One region of the Paenibacillus sp. LjRoot56 genome, then DNA from elsewhere that is predicted to be linked to it. Evidence: a T-box and tRNA genes for the amino acid it is inferred to sense, from the RefSeq annotation. Region 1 holds a T-box; the other holds one or more tRNA genes.
The links. A T-box is a leader RNA that pairs with one kind of tRNA and senses whether it is charged. The one in region 1 lies ahead of argS (arginine--tRNA ligase), so its partner is inferred to be a tRNA-Arg.

Region 1 (8,867 bases):
AGTGCAATGCCAATCTGTTTCATTGGAATCCCCTTTTCTGCTTCGATATAATGGTCCAACTTGATGTTATACATGTATATATTAGAGGTTCGCTCATTCCACACCAAATCCTTTACGATTCTGCATGCGGAAATTGACCACTTATTGCTTTATCATGACTTTTCCGCTTACTTGCGTGGTTTTAGTGCAATTTCCCACAGCTTCTTCTTATTGGTATACCGATCCATTTCGTACTCCTCTATATGCAGGTAAGTCCACTTTTCTTTATCAAAAAATCGCTCTATCTCTTCTCGATCAAAAAACCTACGGTATATCCCTTCCGATTCCATTAAATATCTATCTATCGTTGGAATGACGTTTCCTTTATTGCTAATTTCATTGGTTGAATTCAACCTGCAAAGTAAAATACCATCTGTTTTCAGCACGTTATAGAGATCTCTGATGACTTCATGGGTAGTCGCTTCATTGAAATAATGAATACTGAGATCAGCAATGAGGATTTGTACAGAATCTTTATGAAAAGGAAGCCCCTCTGTCATATCCAAACAAAGCGTTTGAATATTCGGAAAGAATGATTTCAATGTATGGATGGCCACTTCAGAGATATCACAAGCGATTGGCGACAGCCCATGTTCTACAAGGTACTTAGCGTTATTACCAACACCACAACCAAGATCAACGATAAGATCTTCCTGGCTTGTTGTTGATACGTATTCATGCCAGTATTTGTCCAACCAGTTATCGAAAGTAGGTTTGAGGTCGGGCCTTTGATACGATTCATTCCAATATTGTTCTAGTGATTTCATTACTTAGCTCCATTCGTTATTCGATTTTCTTCCATATATACTACTGCAGCAAGAAGTAAAATCCAAGGTATGAATAAAAAATAAGCTGCCCAGTGAAGCAGCTTACGCTTCCTCTGGACAGCCCTCTTATACACTCCATTATCTCAGCAAAATCAATTAGAATCCTTCTGCTTATCTTTCGTCTCTTCTTCCTCTAATAATCCCTTCGTTCCTTGTCTAAACTCCTTGATCGTTGTTCCGAAAGCACGACCTAGTTGCGGAAGCTTCGTTGGTCCGAATAAAAGCAATGCAACTCCTACGATTACAATAAGACCTGGTATGCCAATACCTGATAACATATGAGTCACCACCCTTCCCTTCATTGAGAAAACTTAAAATTTCACCATTAACGCAGTTACATACATGATTAATATCCCTGCTGTAAGTCCACTGAAGTTTAACCAAGATACCGGAGATAATCCTTTTTTCTCAGACTCTTTAAGAATCATTTTCGAAATAACGTAAATGACCTGCAGAATCGCACCCGCACCGATACCGAAGAAGAGAGCAGCTAATGTATCGTTAAATATGAAACCACCCGCCCATGTACCTATTATAGCAGGTCCGCCGGCGATTAATGCTAATTTGACAAATGTCTTCCACGATGGACGATCTTTCAACAGCGGAGCTGCAATACCTACGCCCTCTGTAATGTTGTGAAGGGTGAAACCAATGATGAGGAAAGTCCCTAATGCTGCCTCCCCCACTGCAAAAGCAGAACCGATCGCAAGACCTTCTCCAAAATTATGAAGCCCGATGCCTGTTGCGATTTTGTTAGCTACACGTTTGCCAGCATATGTTTCACTGCTTAATTTACGCTCATTCGACTGGTCGACAGCGATCAGGAATAAACAGCTCAGCAAAGCACCGAACCACACTAGACCTGAGCCTTGGAAAACGCCTGGCGCTTCAGCAGCCATTTCAAAGCCTTCGCCAAAGGTATCTATGACTAAGAAGAACAACAGTCCAATGGTCAATGCAAGAATAGCATGCATGCCTCTAACCGAGAATCTACGAAGGAATGGATACCATAATAGGCCAAGCCCTACAGGAATTACCCCCACATAGAAGCCAATTAGCGCGTATTGCCAAAATAGCTTCCCATTCGCTTCAGGCGTAGCAGCTGCTGCTGCCACTTCTCCTACGAAAATCAATCCATTCGAAGTGATGAGTTTCACTTCATGCGGATCACCTTGTACCCACGGGTATGGGATATGGATCATGCCTTGTTCAAATCTTTTTAACGTATCACTAGGTGAGAAAGATGCATTCCAAAATGCGCCATCAACGACGACTTGGGCGATAGTTACTTCTTCTGGTCCAGAGTTCAGTACTTTCACTTGAATACCGTCATCATTTAATGTGATTTTCTCGACATTCAAGACTTCGATCGGAGCAGCAGGTTCGTTCTCTATGCCGGTACCTACTTTGGCAATCGTTGTGATAATGGCTAACAGCAAGATCAAGGGCAGAAGGCCCCATAGAATAGCTTTTATTGATGATGGCTTAGTGGTTTGATTGTCAATACTCATATGGTACGTCGCCTCCTTTCTTATTCAGCAATGAAGAATCCCATCCAACCTAGTTCTGCAAATTCGCTTTGATGCGCATGAAACATGTATCGCCCGGGCCCCGGAAACACAATTTCCAGAATCCCACGTTCACCCTGGCATTGCATAATGGTATCGGTATACGCAGGTCGAGCTTCAGGATCTGCCCCCGTTGCGTAATAGTTGAAAAAGTTCGCATGAAGATGAAACGAATTAATTAAATCAAATTCAGTCAGATTGCTTAAGTAAATACGTACAAGCTCCCCTACTTTCACTTTAATCGGTTCCTGCTGATAGGCAAAAGCATAGCCATTCACGGTGTAAATTTCATTTTCCCCGTCGAGATCCAGATCGTAGCCATTCATCAGCATGTTGAATTCCTTGGCAGCAGCTCTTGGTTTCTTCGGGTCAATGATGAAATTGCCGTAGAGACCTTTATGGATATGTCTGGCTAAAGGAGCCACGTGACAGTGATAGACGTGCATACCAGCTGGTTTGGCTTCAAATTCATACGTAAATGAGTCCCCGGAAAGTACAGATTCAAGACCATCCATATTCGTTGGGTGCATACCATGAAAATGAATAGAATGTGGATGCAGGGTTCCATTGGTAAATTTCACGCGAAGGACATCACCCTCGGTACAACGGATAGTTGGACCAGGTATCGTTCCATTGAACGTCCAGCCAGGAAACTTGATTCCCTTGGCAATCTCCACATTAGCCTCAAAGGCTGCGATCTCATATTCCCTAAGCGTTCTACCGTCAGGAAGCTTACTCACTTTGCCATAATCAAAAGCGGTCAGTGCATGTTGCGCAGCTTTAAACCCTTCTGTTACTTCGTTGCTTGGGACATAGCCATGCTTCATACCCTCATGTAATTGTTCTTTCATCGCATGGTGAATATCATGTTTATCTTGCGCTTGTGCGATCGGTGGCCTACCGAATAACGAGGAAGGATTCAATAATGCACTCCCTATCACAGCAAACGCTCCTGTCGTTCCTAGCTTCAAAAGATTACGTCTCGATAGCTTTTTATCTGATTTCTGAAACATCGCTATGACCTCCTATTATAAATTGCTTGTTTACAATATTTTTTACCTAGGGAAACATTTTGGGCGAAAATAAAGTTTCCAGTGGGACAAAAAGTTTACCAAAGGAAACACCGTGATTTAACTATATGCTGAATGGTCACGAAAGTAAACTACTTTGTTAAAAAATTCTATACATCTGCCAATTTCACAAAATCACATGCATATTCGACAAAAGTAGCCTAATTCTCATCGATGGTTTGACAAATATTTTCGTCTATTGAATTTATAATAAAGTAAGGTTTACTGTTGAGGTTCTTAACTATTGTGCATACATTTGGGAGGATGATCGACATGGACGAGCAGTTTATTAAAAGATTACATACACTTAATCGCCGCGATTCATTAAGGTCTTTACTGCTAATCGAAGGTGTTCGCCTCACTCTCAGACGTAAAAAACAAGTAAGCTTGTTCAAAAGGCTTTTTAATCGCAAAAAGCAAACCATAACTGCAAAAGGGTGGAAATAACGTATAAGATAATAAATTCATAGAGCTATTCCTCGCTTAGAGCCGCCTTTTATAGTAGAATGATGTCTCAGCTACATGAAATGGATACGGGGTGTAGGAATGGCCATTAGCTTTACGAAAACAATTGTTACTCAGTTAACAAAAGAAATTGCAGACCTTGAAAGCAAACAGGTAAACGCGAAGAAAAAGAAAGAACAAGCCCAAGCCAAAATTAATCAGATTGGGCGAGATATGAAATTAAGCCAGTCACACAGTGATTTGAGCAGCAAAATGTCACGCGTAAATAAGCTGAACGAAGAGATTAAGACAAGTGATCGTCTACAAAAAGATATCGCGAAAGAATTAGCAGCTAAGAAAGCTGCATTGAAGTTGAATCTCGCTAAAGCGACTCCGCAAGATGAATCCTCATCGTGATTGACAGCAAAGCAAAACACCGCCCTGCTAAGGAGCGGTGTTTTTGATTTCTCACATTGACGACTTAATGACCAGTTCGGGCATATTGGTTCGCATATGTTTTTTTATCATTTCATAGTGAGATTTAGCATGAATAAGTTGATCATTGGTTAACCTATCCATTGAAATAATTTGGAAATGACGACCTTGTTGACTGTACGTATAGGTTGGAAGAAAACTGGGCTTTATGAGCTCAATCTTTTTGGTATTCTCTTTAGTGGTTTTCAACACGTCAATAGTTGCCATGCCACCAACTTGCTTATATAAGTTGATTTGAGCGGATAGAAAGTTGCCCAGCGAATAAACAACAAAGGTACGATGCCCTTGCTTCCCCTCTACCCAAGCAGGCGGTTGTAAGACATGCGGATGGTTCCCAATGATGATATGAACCCCCATGTTCGCTAGCTTTTGAGCAAGACTAGTTTGGCTGGCATCCGGAAATCGTTGATATTCATTCCCCCAATGAAGTGCAACCACGATGACATCCGACAATTGTTTGGCTTGTTCCACATCTGTACGAATTTGCGAATCATCGATCCGATTGACCAAGAACGGCTTTCCCTTAGGTGTTGATATCCCATTCGTTCCGTAGGTGTAACTTAAGAAGGAGAAAGTAATCTCATTTCGCGTAACCGTCCGAATATTGTCCCGATCGTTCTGGGATTTAAATGCACCCGTGTAGGGAATCCCAAGAGTATCCCAATAGGTGAGCGCACTTTGAATCACTTTCTCGCCTCGGTCTAGCGCATGATTATTGGCAATCGTAACGATGTCTACTCCGGCTACTTTCAGGGCATCTCCAATTTCGTGAGGGCTATTAAATGTTGGATAACTGGATAGCCGCAGATCCTTGCCACCAATCATCGTTTCTTGATTAGCAACAAGGATATCTGGTGCTTGTAATAAGTTCGACACCCCGCTGAAAATACGTTTAAAATTATACGTCCCATCCTTCTGCTTTGCGTCTATATAAACTTTATCATGGATGAGGATATCCCCAATTGCAGCAAGCGTAACCTGAGAGACTTTGGTTTCTGATTCTGCTTGTTTCTTTGAGGTCGAATGATATTGTTGTATCGGTGGAGACGTCATCTGGACAAAGGGGGTGACTTGCTTCGCTTCCATGCTTGGATCTTTAGGCGTAGCCGTACTTCCTAAGCATCCACTTGCCAATAAGCATGTCGATACAATCGCAGCAGCTCGCTTTAGCACGACAAACCAGCTCCTTAAGGGTTAAACCTTGTGTTGCCAAATAGTATTCCCCCTAAGAAAATCTCTCATGAATGAGGATTTTTACCAATTCATTTCGCTAAGCCCATTTTAATTTATCACATTAATGATTAATGTCATTAAATTTCATGAGGAGCTTGCAATCCAATAAGTTTCAAGCCATTACGCAACGTAATTTGAACGCATTGAACCAGTGCTAATCGTGCTTCACGTAACTGTGCATCCTCCACTAAGATATAACAGGCATGGTAAAAGCGATTAAATGCTTGGGCAAGATCAATGAGATAACGTGAAACGATCGAGGGTTCGAGCTTTACCATGGCCTGCTCTACTTTTTCCGTAAATAAATAGAGCATTTTCACAACCGCCATGGCCTCTTTATTTTGCAAATTAGCTCCGTCTACCTCATTTGTTTGCATCGCATGTCTGTCAGACAATATCGCTTTCTTCAACACACTGCAAGTTCTTGCATAGGTGTACTGCACGTAGGGTCCCGTTTCACCATCGAAATTAAGGGCTTCGTCCCACGAAAAATCGATATCTTTAATTCGATTCGCACTCAAATCGTTAAATATGACTGCGCCAATGCCAACTTGCTCAGCAACTATAGCTTTATTCGCCAAGCTTGGGTTTCTTGCTTCGATGACATCCCTTATTTTCTGAATGGATTGCTCCAGCACGTTCTCCAGTCTAATCACATTACCCTTTCGTGTTGACAAGCTCCCTCCTTCAATGCTCACGCGGCCAAATGGGACATGCTCAAGCTTGGAGGACCACGCATAGTCCATTAATTCAACAACCTTAAACAACTGCTGGAAATGAAGATTTTGAGCATAATCCGTCACATAGATCAATTTCTCAAATTCGTACTTATCCGCTCTGTATATAGCTGCCGTTAGGTCACGCGTATGATACAGGGAGCTGCCGTCTTTCTTCAGCATTAATGCTGGAGCCATGCCAAAAGCATCTAACCTAACTAATAAAGCACCCTCGTCTTCTACCAAAAGCTGCTTCTCTTTCAGCTCCTGTATGACGGCCTCCATCTTGTCATTGTAGAAGCTTTCACCTTGGAAAGCGTCAAATTTGACACCTAGCAGGTTGTAAATCTTCTGAAATTCGGTAAGGCTGATCTCAATAAACCACTGCCACAAAGCTAGGGCTTCTTGATCACCCTGCTCCATTTTCGTAAACCAAGATCTAGCTTGATCTTCTAAAGCTGGATCTTTCTCAGCCTCCTCATGAAATTTAACATACAGATCGAGAAGCTCATCGATAGCTCTAAGGGTTACAGCCTCTTTACTACCCCACAGTTGGTAAGCAACAATCAACTTCCCGAACTGTGTCCCCCAATCGCCTAAATGGTTAATCCCCACACAGTTGTATCCAAGAAAGGCGTGGATATGATATAACGCATTGCCAATCACCGTGGATCTCAAATGTCCAACATGAAAGGGTTTGGCAATATTCGGAGAAGAATAGTCAATCACCACCGTCTTGCCATGTCCCAACTTCTGTGATCCATACCCTTCTCCAGCTTGACTTATATGACGAATAAGAGATTCTGCAAACGTAGACTTCTTGAGAAAAATGTTTAGATAACCAGATACGGCATTCATCTCGTCGATGTGCTCGTCTTTTAGGGTTGTTTTTAACTCTTCAGCAATGACTTGTGGTGATTTACTTAGGGTTTTGCTTAGTCGGAAGCATGGTAAAGATAGATCACCTTGATCCGGATTCGCTGGGTATTCCATCCATGCCATAATGTCTTGTGCATCGAAACCCGTGAGTAACGATGTAATTTTCTCTGCAAAATAATGCTTATAATTTAACATAGCGTTTCTCTCCTATCATTTTTCTAGAAAATATAAAAAGCCCCCGTCTCTATAAAAGAGACGAGAGCTGAAAATTCCCGCGGTACCACTCTAAGTGTTAAACCTCTGGTTTAACCCCTCTGTTTCGTAACGGTCGTAAGACCGGATTTACCTACTCCAATTTTCGGCAAACCATTTCCTGGGTCCGTTTCATTCTTAACATCCGTACCGGCTTCCACTGCCCCGGCTCGCTGCGACTGTCTGTTAGGAATTACTGTCCCAATCATTAATATTTCGATATGAATTTTTCAATATCTTACAGGGGATTTCGGGGAATGTCAAGCCCATATTCCTCGACTTATACTCAGCTTGAAGGTTGCAAGCGTGTACGAATATCCGAAGATCCATAACTTGTTTCCAAAAAAATTAGACTTCTTCCCCCTTCAAAGCATTTACAATTGTAACCATACTGCATCAGAGGAGGGAAGATAATAATTTAATTAAATGTAAACGTTTTCTAAACTGGCAATGCAACGAAGTCGAAACAGTTCACTAACACCAATCCAATCTAGGAGGAAATGACGAATGTTGAACACATGGTTGTCCAAATTACTTGCCGCAACACTCATTGTGGTCCTGCTCGGTTCCAGTTTACCTTCAATAGGTGGACCTACAGCTCATGCTGCAACCCCTGTTAATCCCAATGCGACGCAAGCTGTGCAAGACGTTCTGAATTATTTCGATACCGTCCAAACGAATAATCAAATCATCTCTGGACAGTACGTACGAGGGCAAAATTATGGCTACTTAGAGACTGATCACCTCTATAATTTGACTGGCAAATACCCGGCGATGATTGGTTATGATCTTCTATACAACGTGACGAACGCTTCCGATCTCGGCAAATGGCGCTCCTTCATTGTCGATCATGCGACAGATTATTGGAAAAAAGGCGGCCTTGTCACCCTTTCTTGGCATGAGACGAACCCTTTGGATGCCACAGTAGATGATGGCGGATGGAACAGTGTGATCAGTTCGATGTCACAGACGGATTTCGACTCGCTCACAACCCCTGGTACCACCTTATATAACAAATGGTTAGCGCATATCGATACGATGGCGGGCTATTTGAAATCCCTTCGGGATCAAGGTGTAGTCGTTCTCTGGAGACCTTATCACGAGATGAACATCGGCTTCTGGTGGGGTGGTAAGTCTGCTGCAAGTTACAAAAAGTTATGGCAAAATATGTACGACCGCTACACCAATTATCATGGCTTGAACAACCTTATTTGGGTGTGGGCTCCGGGACGTGATGATAATAATGCCGTTAGCAGCAACTATTACCCAGGCTCCTCGTACGTGGATCTCGGTGGAGCTGATGTTTATACACAAGCCCGTGGGGATGCGAAGTTTACAAATGCG
Region 2 (8,867 bases), on a different contig from region 1:
ACCTTATCAGGGGTTTGTGTGATCATCGCGATGGCAAATCCTGCAGGAGGTTCACCGCTTACTTTGATCTGTAACGGAATGGTTTGGAATGGGCTAGTGATAGGCACCTCAACATCGACAACCGAAGGATTGATGTTAAGGGTTACTTCTTTGCCTTCTTTGTCAAAAGCCTGCAGTCTGACCTGCTTCGTCACCGCTGATTGTGCTTTATCCACAGATACCTCACCGCGGACATTCTCAATCTGATCGAGTTTACTCGTTTGTGCCGTAATGTACACCTTACCTGGCTTCACAATAGGTTGTCCCGCTTTGAGGCCTGCAGCAGGCGTTCCTTTGACATTTATAACGACAGGTACCTCTTTCATTTGTAGCTCTTCAATCATGACGTGAACCGTTCTAGGAACGATCTCCACATCCACATCTGACGGTATCCCTACCGGTGCTAGGGTAACCTGATGGTCGCCTTTGCCGACCTGCGTCAAATCCAATTGAATCTGATACGTATTGCTAGCCGTCACTTTCTTAACGGAAGATTCCTTCCCTTTCAGAATCACCTGCACATTCGCGGGATTCATCGACGAGATGAAATAATGCGTTTCATCATATTTGGTTGTGATGGAGACGTTATTAATCGTTTCCACTCGCTCGCGCAGCGCTGTGTTCCCGGATATATTCGTTTCTTCCATATGGACAACTACCCATAGCAGTATCCCGACAACAAGCGCAACGATCCGTACCACGTTTGTATTACGTAACCATTTATCCATTCGAACGCCCTCCCCACCATTTCATGAAAGGGTTCTTCTCATTTGTTTTCGCTTTGGGTTTCAACTCTTCAAATAGCTTAGATATCAACGATTCCTCTTTAATATCCCGTACGATATGTCCGTTCATTGTTAGTGATATTTGACCTGTCTCTTCCGAAACAATCACACACATCGCATCCGAAACTTCACTCATACCAATCGCTGCACGATGCCGAGTCCCCAGTTCCTTCGAAATGAAAGGATTTTCAGACAGAGGCAAATAACAACCAGCGGCCATCAACTGCCCTTGCCGAATAATAACTGCGCCATCATGAAGAGGGGTATTTGGGATGAAAATATTAATTAACAGCTCTCCGCTGATTTTGCTCTCTATCGCAATACCGGATTCGACATAGTCGGTAAGTCCCGTATCTTTTTCAAAAACAATTAAAGCCCCAATTTTACGTTTTGCCAAATAATTCGCAGCCCGAATCACTTCGCTGATTCTTTTATTCACATCTTGATCTTCTTCTGAAGAAGATCTACTTCCGAACAACTTACCTCGTCCTAATTGCTCCAAGGCTCGTCTTAGCTCAGGTTGAAAAATAATAATAACCCCAAGCACTCCGAACGTAAAGGCTTGATTCACCATCCATTGCAGTGTACTTAACTGAAACCAAATACTAATGACCCAGGTAATGACGACCACGAGGATACCCTTCATCAGTTGAATAGCCCTTGTCCCACGCACCACTAGGATCAATTTATAAATCACATAGCTAACGATGAGTATATCGACAATATCCTTAGCCGAGATGCTCGTGAGCAAATCCATTGTATTCTCCCCCAGGCGACTAAACAAAGTTCTCTCTATATAGGAATCATAACATAAAGCTAAGTATACTTCTATTTATCTAGACTCATCGCGTGAGAATTGGTTCATTTTTCCTATGTAAAAAAAGAAGAAAGCCCCCTATAGTCTCAGCTATAAGGGGATATTCCGTTATGGCGTGATTTTACCTACGAATTCACCTAATTTGTACCAGACCCAGCTCAATGCTTCATCGACTTGTTTGACTTCTCCAGAAATGTGTGCCGTTGAGGCTAGGTTGACTGAACCATCGATCACGACGACATTCCCCGTTACATCGCCTTCAACCTTCAGTTCCCCGCGTTTGACCACAAGATCACCATTTACAGTATGTCCTTGCGGTACAATCACTGTATCCCCTTGAATAACGACATCCTGAAGGTTACTTCCCTGCACCATGAGATTCTGATCGTCATCCCACATCGATATGAAGCTTCCGAACATGACCGTTCCAAAAACCACAGCAACCGATACAGCAGGGTGTCTGCGAATCCAATCCGTCCAGGTATTCTTCTTTTTCATCGGTGGTAAGCCGCTCATAATCTGTGCAGTTAACGTATCAGGTACTTTAATGGAGGGCAGCATTCTAACCAAAGCGTCGGTTTTCTCCAGCTGCTTGAAAGTGTTATGACACGCCTGACAGGCTATCAAATGTTCTTTCAAAGGTAGAGCTTCCGTCTTTGGTAAATCACCGTCGAGATATTCATGTATGAGCGGGAGGGCTTCTTTACAATTCACGTTTACAGCCACCCCTTTCTTTAATTAGTAGAGCATGTTGTGATATACCATACGTTTCGATTACAAATATGTTTCAGATTCGAACAGAATTTGTACTAACAACTTGTTCCTCCTGCTCCAGTCTTTTTCGTAAGTACTCCCGCCCCCTGTGTACACGCGTTTTGATCGTGGTGACGGGCATGTCAAGCACATCGCTAATTTCCTGAAGTGACATATCATGCAGATATCTGAGAATGACAACTGATTTATATTTCTCTGGCAGCGTCTCAATCGCTCGGTGAATCTGTGCCTGCGTTTCAGAAACAATCAGCTGTTTCTCAGGTGTATCCTCATCGCTAGGTAGCATTGCATAATAATCATTGCCTTCGCCATCTGTCATTTCGGCATCCAGCGAATACGTTTGCTTTCTTCGTCGCAGCTTATCAATACATAAGTTTGTCCCGATTCGAAAAATCCACGTCGAAAACTTCTGATTCTCATCATATCGATGTAAATTCGTATACACGCGCAAGAACGTTTCCTGCACGGCATCTTCGGCTTCTTGCTTGTTATTCAGCATGCGGTAAGCCAAATGAAAGATCTTGTCTTTATAGAGCTCCACGAGCTCTGCAAAAGCATTGCGATCCCCATTACTGGCCAGCTTAGCCAGTCGTGCTTCAACAAAGTTCAATTGGTTTTCCTCCGGCTTCTCGACAATTCAACAACAATTTAATGATAACAAAATTCCCACTTCTACTATATACGCACAAATTACGATTTGTTTTCAGAAATTATAATTCCACCTAGAATTAGGGCCATGCCTCCCCATTGTAACCCGGTAATCGGTTCCCCGATGAGCAGATAAGCTGCAAGAATAGCCACTGGAAGCTCCACAGATCCTAGCATTGCTGCAAGTGCGCTTCCGATCTTGGGTATTCCGATATTAAATGAAACAGTCGGTACAACTTGGCCTAGGAACCCGAGAAGCAATCCCCATAGCAACAGCATACCACCATTATCATGAACAAAAACCGTAGGTGGATACAAGATATACATAATCGGCAGCGCAGCCGTCAGCATAATTGCAGAATTCATGAGCGGAGGCAGTGAACTTTCGACTTGTCCCGTGAAAAACAGAAAAATACTATACGCTAACGCAGAGATAAGCCCATATAGTATACCCAGAATACTGAGCTCTCCCCAGTTGGTATCAAACACATTCACCGCAAGGATGGTCCCCGCCAAAATTAGCGCAATCGCAATCCCTTCCATTCGTTTCGGTAATCTCCGTTTCACGATACAATCCATGGCAATCGTCATCCACGTAAATTGAAAGAGAAGAATAATACATAAGGAAGCATCTAACTCTTGCAGCGCAATATTATATACGACCGTCGTTAACGACAGTCCGAAAATCCCAATCAACCCCAGCTTAATCCAAGGACCCCTAAACGGATTTATCCACGACTTTTTGTGAAAAAGAATCAAACCCCATACGAATACGGTCCCCATCGTCATCTGAGCAGGTGTAATTTGTCCATCTGTGAAACCTTGATCATAGGCCATTTTAATAAATGAAGAAAGCAAGCCGTAGCTTGAAGCCCCAATAAGGACAAGAACTATTGCCAACCATCGCCCCATGCTGCCGCGCACCTCCTGACTTGGGCAATTCCCGTAATTACAGAAAAAGCCGAGCTGCCTGCATTGCTGCAAGCCCTCGACTTTGTCATCCTGTTGTTTTCTTATGTTGTCGAAAGGATCAGCCCGTATTCCGAAGTCCCGCAGCAATCCCGTTGATTGTAAGTAGTACTTCACGAAGCAGAATCGCATCATCTTCATTGTTTTCTCTTAGTGCGCGTAGCTCTGTAAGCAACTCAACCTGCATGTAGCTAAGCGGATCCACGTATGGATTACGCAATTTGATCGATTCTTGAATGACAGGAACATTATCCAGAATCTCTTGCTGACCTGTAATTTGCAAAATAATCGAAGACGTCAACTCATACTCGTCTTTGATCAGATTGAAAATACGCTCTGCAATCGCGGATTCCTTCACCAAGCTGCCATACTCCTTCGCGATAAGAAGATCTGCCTTTGCCAAAGCCATTTGCAGATTATCAATCATCGTGCGGAAGAAGGACCAATCCTCATACATCTCTTTGAGGACTGCTAGGTTGCTTTCATTACCTTGAGCAAAGCTTTGCAAGCCTGTACCTGCAGCATACCATGCTGGTAGCAGGTATCTCGTTTGCGTCCATGAGAATACCCATGGAATCGCACGCAAATCTTCGAACTTATCGCTATTTTTACGCTTGGATGGGCGGGAGCCGATATTCAACTCGCCAATTTCCGGCAGCGGTGTAGATTCTTTGAAGAACGTTAAGAAGTCTTCGTCTCTGAAAATAAGATCCTGATACTTCGTCTGTGCTTGCTCCGAAATACCACGCATAATATTTTCCCACTTATCTTCAAGCGGGTGTCTTTGTGGTGAACGGGACAGCTTGGAAGCTGTAATCAACGCAAACGTCGCTTGCTCTAAGCTGCGGTAAGCAATACCTTGCAAGGAATAACGCGAAGAAAGAACTTCACCTTGCTCCGTAATCTTAATGCCGCCACCAAGTGTTTCAACAGGTTGAGCTAGAATGCTTCGGTTCAATGGCATACCGCCACGACCCAATGCCCCACCACGACCATGGAAGAACTTCAACTTCACGCCAAATTTCTTCGCCGCTTCTGTGATATCTTGAAGCGCCATGCGCAGCTCCCAGTTCGCTGTTATCACACCACCGTCTTTATTACTGTCGGAATAGCCTAGCATAATTTCGTGCATTTGTGTTTCTGGATCAAGGCTTAATCGGTAAGCAGGAATCGCTAACAACGTGCTCATGATACCAGGCGCCGCGTGAAGGTCGTCAATCGTTTCAAAAAGCGGAACAGACTGAACAGTACTCGTAACAGTTCCGTCGCTCTCTCTGCGGTATAGGCCCGCCTCTTTGGCAAATACAACAACTTCAAGCATGTCACTTGCACCTTGCGTCATCGAAATCAAGTAACTGTTAATACAATTACGTCCGAATTCCTTCTGCGCTTTACCAACTGTACGATAAACGTCTAAGCATTCTTTCGTACCTTCCGTGTAGTCCAAGTACGTAGACGTGATAGGACGTGGATCGTTCAAGACATTCGTGAGCAATGAAATTTTCTCATCTTCCGAAAGCTTGCTGTAATCCGGCGTAATACCCATTTTCGCCAAAATTTCCGTCATCGCATTCTCATGCTCTTTACTATGCTGTCTGATATCCAGAGCAGCTAAGTGGAAGCCGAAGAGTTCAACTTGACGAATTAGCTTCTTAATATATTTATCCGCGACATAATCTGCAAAGTGCGCACGCAAACTAGCTTCCATAACTTGCAAATCTTGAATAAACTCTTCAGGGCTATTGTACTTCTGCGTAGAAGATACATTTGCATTGCCCGTATTATGAATCTTCTCGATCATATAAGTCGTCTTGATGCGGTATGGTTCCTTCTCATTACGCCAAACATCCTGAACATTCCCCATCGCTTCACGATCACATTGGATCGATTCGATCAGAGCTTTGCTCACATTCACAATGTTCTTGCTAAAGCTCATGTGTGCTAAAGATTCTCTCAGGATTTCCTCATACTTTTGCAAAGCCAATTGACGGTGCAGACCAAGCGTCTCCCATGTCACATTCGCTCTTACAGATGGATTTCCGTCACGATCTCCGCCGATCCAAGATCCAAATTTCAAGAAGGATGGCACATGCCATTTGTCTTCTGGGTAGTATTTATTTAAACAACGCTCAAGCTCGTGGTAAACTTCTGGCAATACGTCAAATAATGTCTCGTCAAAATAGTACAATCCGTTACGCACTTCGTCGATTACCGTCGGTTTACGATCACGCAGCTCATCGGTTTGCCACAAATTAAGCACTTCACCCACAAGCTTCTCGCGCAATTGCTCACGCTCACGGTACGTTAAATTAGGGTTGTCCAGCTTCATCATATCGTCAGAAATGCGCAAATTAATATCGAGCACTGCACGACGCATAGCCTCCGTTGGATGAGCCGTCATTACGAGCTCAAGAGAGATCGCTTTAAGTATTTCTTGTACCTCGGAATAAGGAATATTCGTATTCTTCAGCTCTTGTACGATGCTTTCAATCGAACCTGGTTGTACAGATTCCCCTGAAGAGCGCTCGTAGTCACGTTTACGGCGAATACGATGGTTTTGTTCTGCAATATTAACTAGCTGGAAGTATATAGCGAAGGCGCGTATCACTTGATGGCGAATTTCCGGATCTAGTGAAGATATCGTTTTCTTAAACTCATCATAGATCTCAATAACATAGTGTGCTCTTAACGACTTGCTCATTTCGCGAATTCGTTCAACGACATCCAGCAGATCATTTCCGCCCTGATGTACAAGAACTTCACCTAGTATGTGTCCAAGAAACCGAATATCTCTACGCAGCAGGTTATTCGTACTTTGTTTTTGTTGGACGATCTCACTCTCTACCATGACTCTCCACCCCATCTATTCACTATGATGCATTAATGCTTCTCTCTGCAAAAGCTAGTCGCTATAAAAACTCATTTCAGAATATTTTACCACAATCTAACCGCTACACATAGTATTAAAATAAAAAAACCGTACGTTTTTCGGTGGTAATTAATGTATTGGTAAGATTCTGCGATGCTTTGATTTGTATTATTTCCTAATTAGAAGGAGTTAGACGGTATATTTAGACGCTCATTCAATGTGCGAAATACCATTGGTATTCACTCGGTGCCGATCTTTTTGTTACTGTCTCTTGATAAAAGAAAAAAACCACCCGAAGGTGGTCCTTTTCTTATAAGCGGGCGGCGGGAATCGAACCCGCGCGATCAGCTTGGAAGGCTGAAGTTCTACCATTAAACTACGCCCGCGTAGTTTAGAAAAAAATGATCGGGACGACACGATTTGAACATGCGACCCCCTGCTCCCAAAGCAGGTGCTCTACCAAGCTGAGCTACGTCCCGATACGTTTATAACTTATAATGAAGAATGGCGCGCCCTGAGAGATTCGAACTCCCGACCTTTTGATTCGTAGTCAAATACTCTATCCAGCTGAGCTAAGGGCGCATAAAACTTTGGAGCGGAAGACGGGGATCGAACCCGCGACCCTCGCCTTGGCAAGGCGATGCTCTACCGCTGAGCCACTTCCGCAGGGTACCTCAATTGTATGAATACAAGTGAGGATTTAATGCGCGTAGAGGGACTTGAACCCCCACGGTCACCCGCTAGATCCTAAGTCTAGTGCGTCTGCCAATTCCGCCATACGCGCATGTTGTAAATAAGGCAAATGGTGAGTCATGTAGGATTCGAACCTACGACACCCTGATTAAAAGTCAGGTGCTCTACCAACTGAGCTAATGACTCATGTGTTGTGAAAAAATGGCTGGGGATCAAGGATTTGAACCTTGGCATGACGGAGTCAAAGTCCGTTGCCTTACCGCTTGGCTAATCCCCAATATAAACATGCCGTCGAGAGGACTTGAACCCCCAACCTACTGATTACAAGTCAGTTGCTCTACCAGTTGAGCTACAACGGCATATAAAGTTAATGGTGGAGGCTGACGGGATCGAACCGCCGACCCTCTGCTTGTAAGGCAGATGCTCTCCCAGCTGAGCTAAGCCTCCATGGGATCTGAAAATGGTGACCCGTAGGGGACTCGAACCCCTGTTACCTCCGTGAAAGGGAGGTGTCTTAACCACTTGACCAACGGGCCTTACTTAAAAAATTACTGGAGCTTCCAACCGGAATCGAACCGGTGACCTCATCCTTACCATGGATGCACTCTACCGACTGAGCTATGGAAGCAATGGCTCCCCGAACAGGACTCGAACCTGTGACAACTCGATTAACAGTCGAGTGCTCTACCAACTGAGCTATCAGGGAACAATGCTTGGCAACGTTCTACTCTCCCAGAACCCTGCGGTTCAAGTACCATCGACGCTGGAGGGCTTAACGGTCGTGTTCGAGATGGGAACGCGTGGGTCCCCTCCGCCATCATCACCAAACAGTCAAAGCGTTTGTTTGCGCCTTGAAAACTAGATACGAAACTTCAACGTAAAGTACTTACTTAGGAATTTTGGTTAAGCCCTCGACCGATTAGTATTCGTCAGCTGCATACGTTGCCGCACTTCCACCTCGAACCTATCAACCTCGTCGTCTACAAGGGGTCTTACATACTGGGAAATCTCATCTTGAGGGGGGCTTCGCGCTTAGATGCTTTCAGCGCTTATCCCCTCCGTACATAGCTACCCAGCGATGCCTCTGGCGAGACAACTGGTACACCAGCGGTACGTCCATCCCGGTCCTCTCGTACTAAGGACAGCTCCTCTCAAATTTCCTACGCCCGCGACAGATAGGGACCGAACTGTCTCACGACGTTCTGAACCCAGCTCGCGTACCGCTTTAATGGGCGAACAGCCCAACCCTTGGGACCTACTTCAGCCCCAGGAT

Region 2: it has a tRNA-Arg gene. The T-box ahead of argS (arginine--tRNA ligase) is inferred to sense a tRNA for this amino acid. The anticodon was not compared.

The regions. Positions count from the first base shown of each region.
Region 1 is NZ_CAXURV020000004.1:337,809-346,675, forward strand. It holds gene ACSQ8O_RS27200 (Gfo/Idh/MocA family protein) at 1-74, opposite strand, end outside; gene ACSQ8O_RS27205 (class I SAM-dependent methyltransferase) at 168-806, opposite strand; gene ACSQ8O_RS27210 (twin-arginine translocase TatA/TatE family subunit) at 959-1,144, opposite strand; gene ACSQ8O_RS27215 (ZIP family metal transporter) at 1,178-2,377, opposite strand; gene ACSQ8O_RS27220 (multicopper oxidase domain-containing protein) at 2,398-3,447, opposite strand; gene ACSQ8O_RS27225 (hypothetical protein) at 3,778-3,951, shown strand; gene ACSQ8O_RS27230 (hypothetical protein) at 4,027-4,365, shown strand; gene ACSQ8O_RS27235 (CapA family protein) at 4,417-5,616, opposite strand; gene argS (arginine--tRNA ligase) at 5,754-7,466, opposite strand; T-box leader at 7,520-7,741, opposite strand; gene ACSQ8O_RS27245 (glycosyl hydrolase) at 8,031-8,867, shown strand, end outside.
Region 2 is NZ_CAXURV020000001.1:807,462-816,328, reverse strand. It holds gene ACSQ8O_RS03790 (CdaR family protein) at 1-767, opposite strand, end outside; gene cdaA (diadenylate cyclase CdaA) at 760-1,581, opposite strand; gene ACSQ8O_RS03780 (zf-HC2 domain-containing protein) at 1,750-2,355, opposite strand; gene sigW (RNA polymerase sigma factor SigW) at 2,429-3,025, opposite strand; gene ACSQ8O_RS03770 (DMT family transporter) at 3,106-3,975, opposite strand; gene ppc (phosphoenolpyruvate carboxylase) at 4,094-6,880, opposite strand; tRNA gene ACSQ8O_RS03760 (tRNA-Gly) at 7,217-7,287, opposite strand; tRNA gene ACSQ8O_RS03755 (tRNA-Pro) at 7,307-7,380, opposite strand; tRNA gene ACSQ8O_RS03750 (tRNA-Arg) at 7,407-7,483, opposite strand; tRNA gene ACSQ8O_RS03745 (tRNA-Gly) at 7,493-7,567, opposite strand; tRNA gene ACSQ8O_RS03740 (tRNA-Leu) at 7,606-7,685, opposite strand; tRNA gene ACSQ8O_RS03735 (tRNA-Lys) at 7,705-7,780, opposite strand; tRNA gene ACSQ8O_RS03730 (tRNA-Gln) at 7,797-7,871, opposite strand; tRNA gene ACSQ8O_RS03725 (tRNA-Thr) at 7,881-7,953, opposite strand; tRNA gene ACSQ8O_RS03720 (tRNA-Val) at 7,966-8,041, opposite strand; tRNA gene ACSQ8O_RS03715 (tRNA-Glu) at 8,056-8,130, opposite strand; tRNA gene ACSQ8O_RS03710 (tRNA-Thr) at 8,147-8,222, opposite strand; tRNA gene ACSQ8O_RS03705 (tRNA-Asn) at 8,225-8,300, opposite strand; rRNA gene rrf (5S ribosomal RNA) at 8,306-8,422, opposite strand; rRNA gene ACSQ8O_RS03695 (23S ribosomal RNA) at 8,494-8,867, opposite strand, start outside.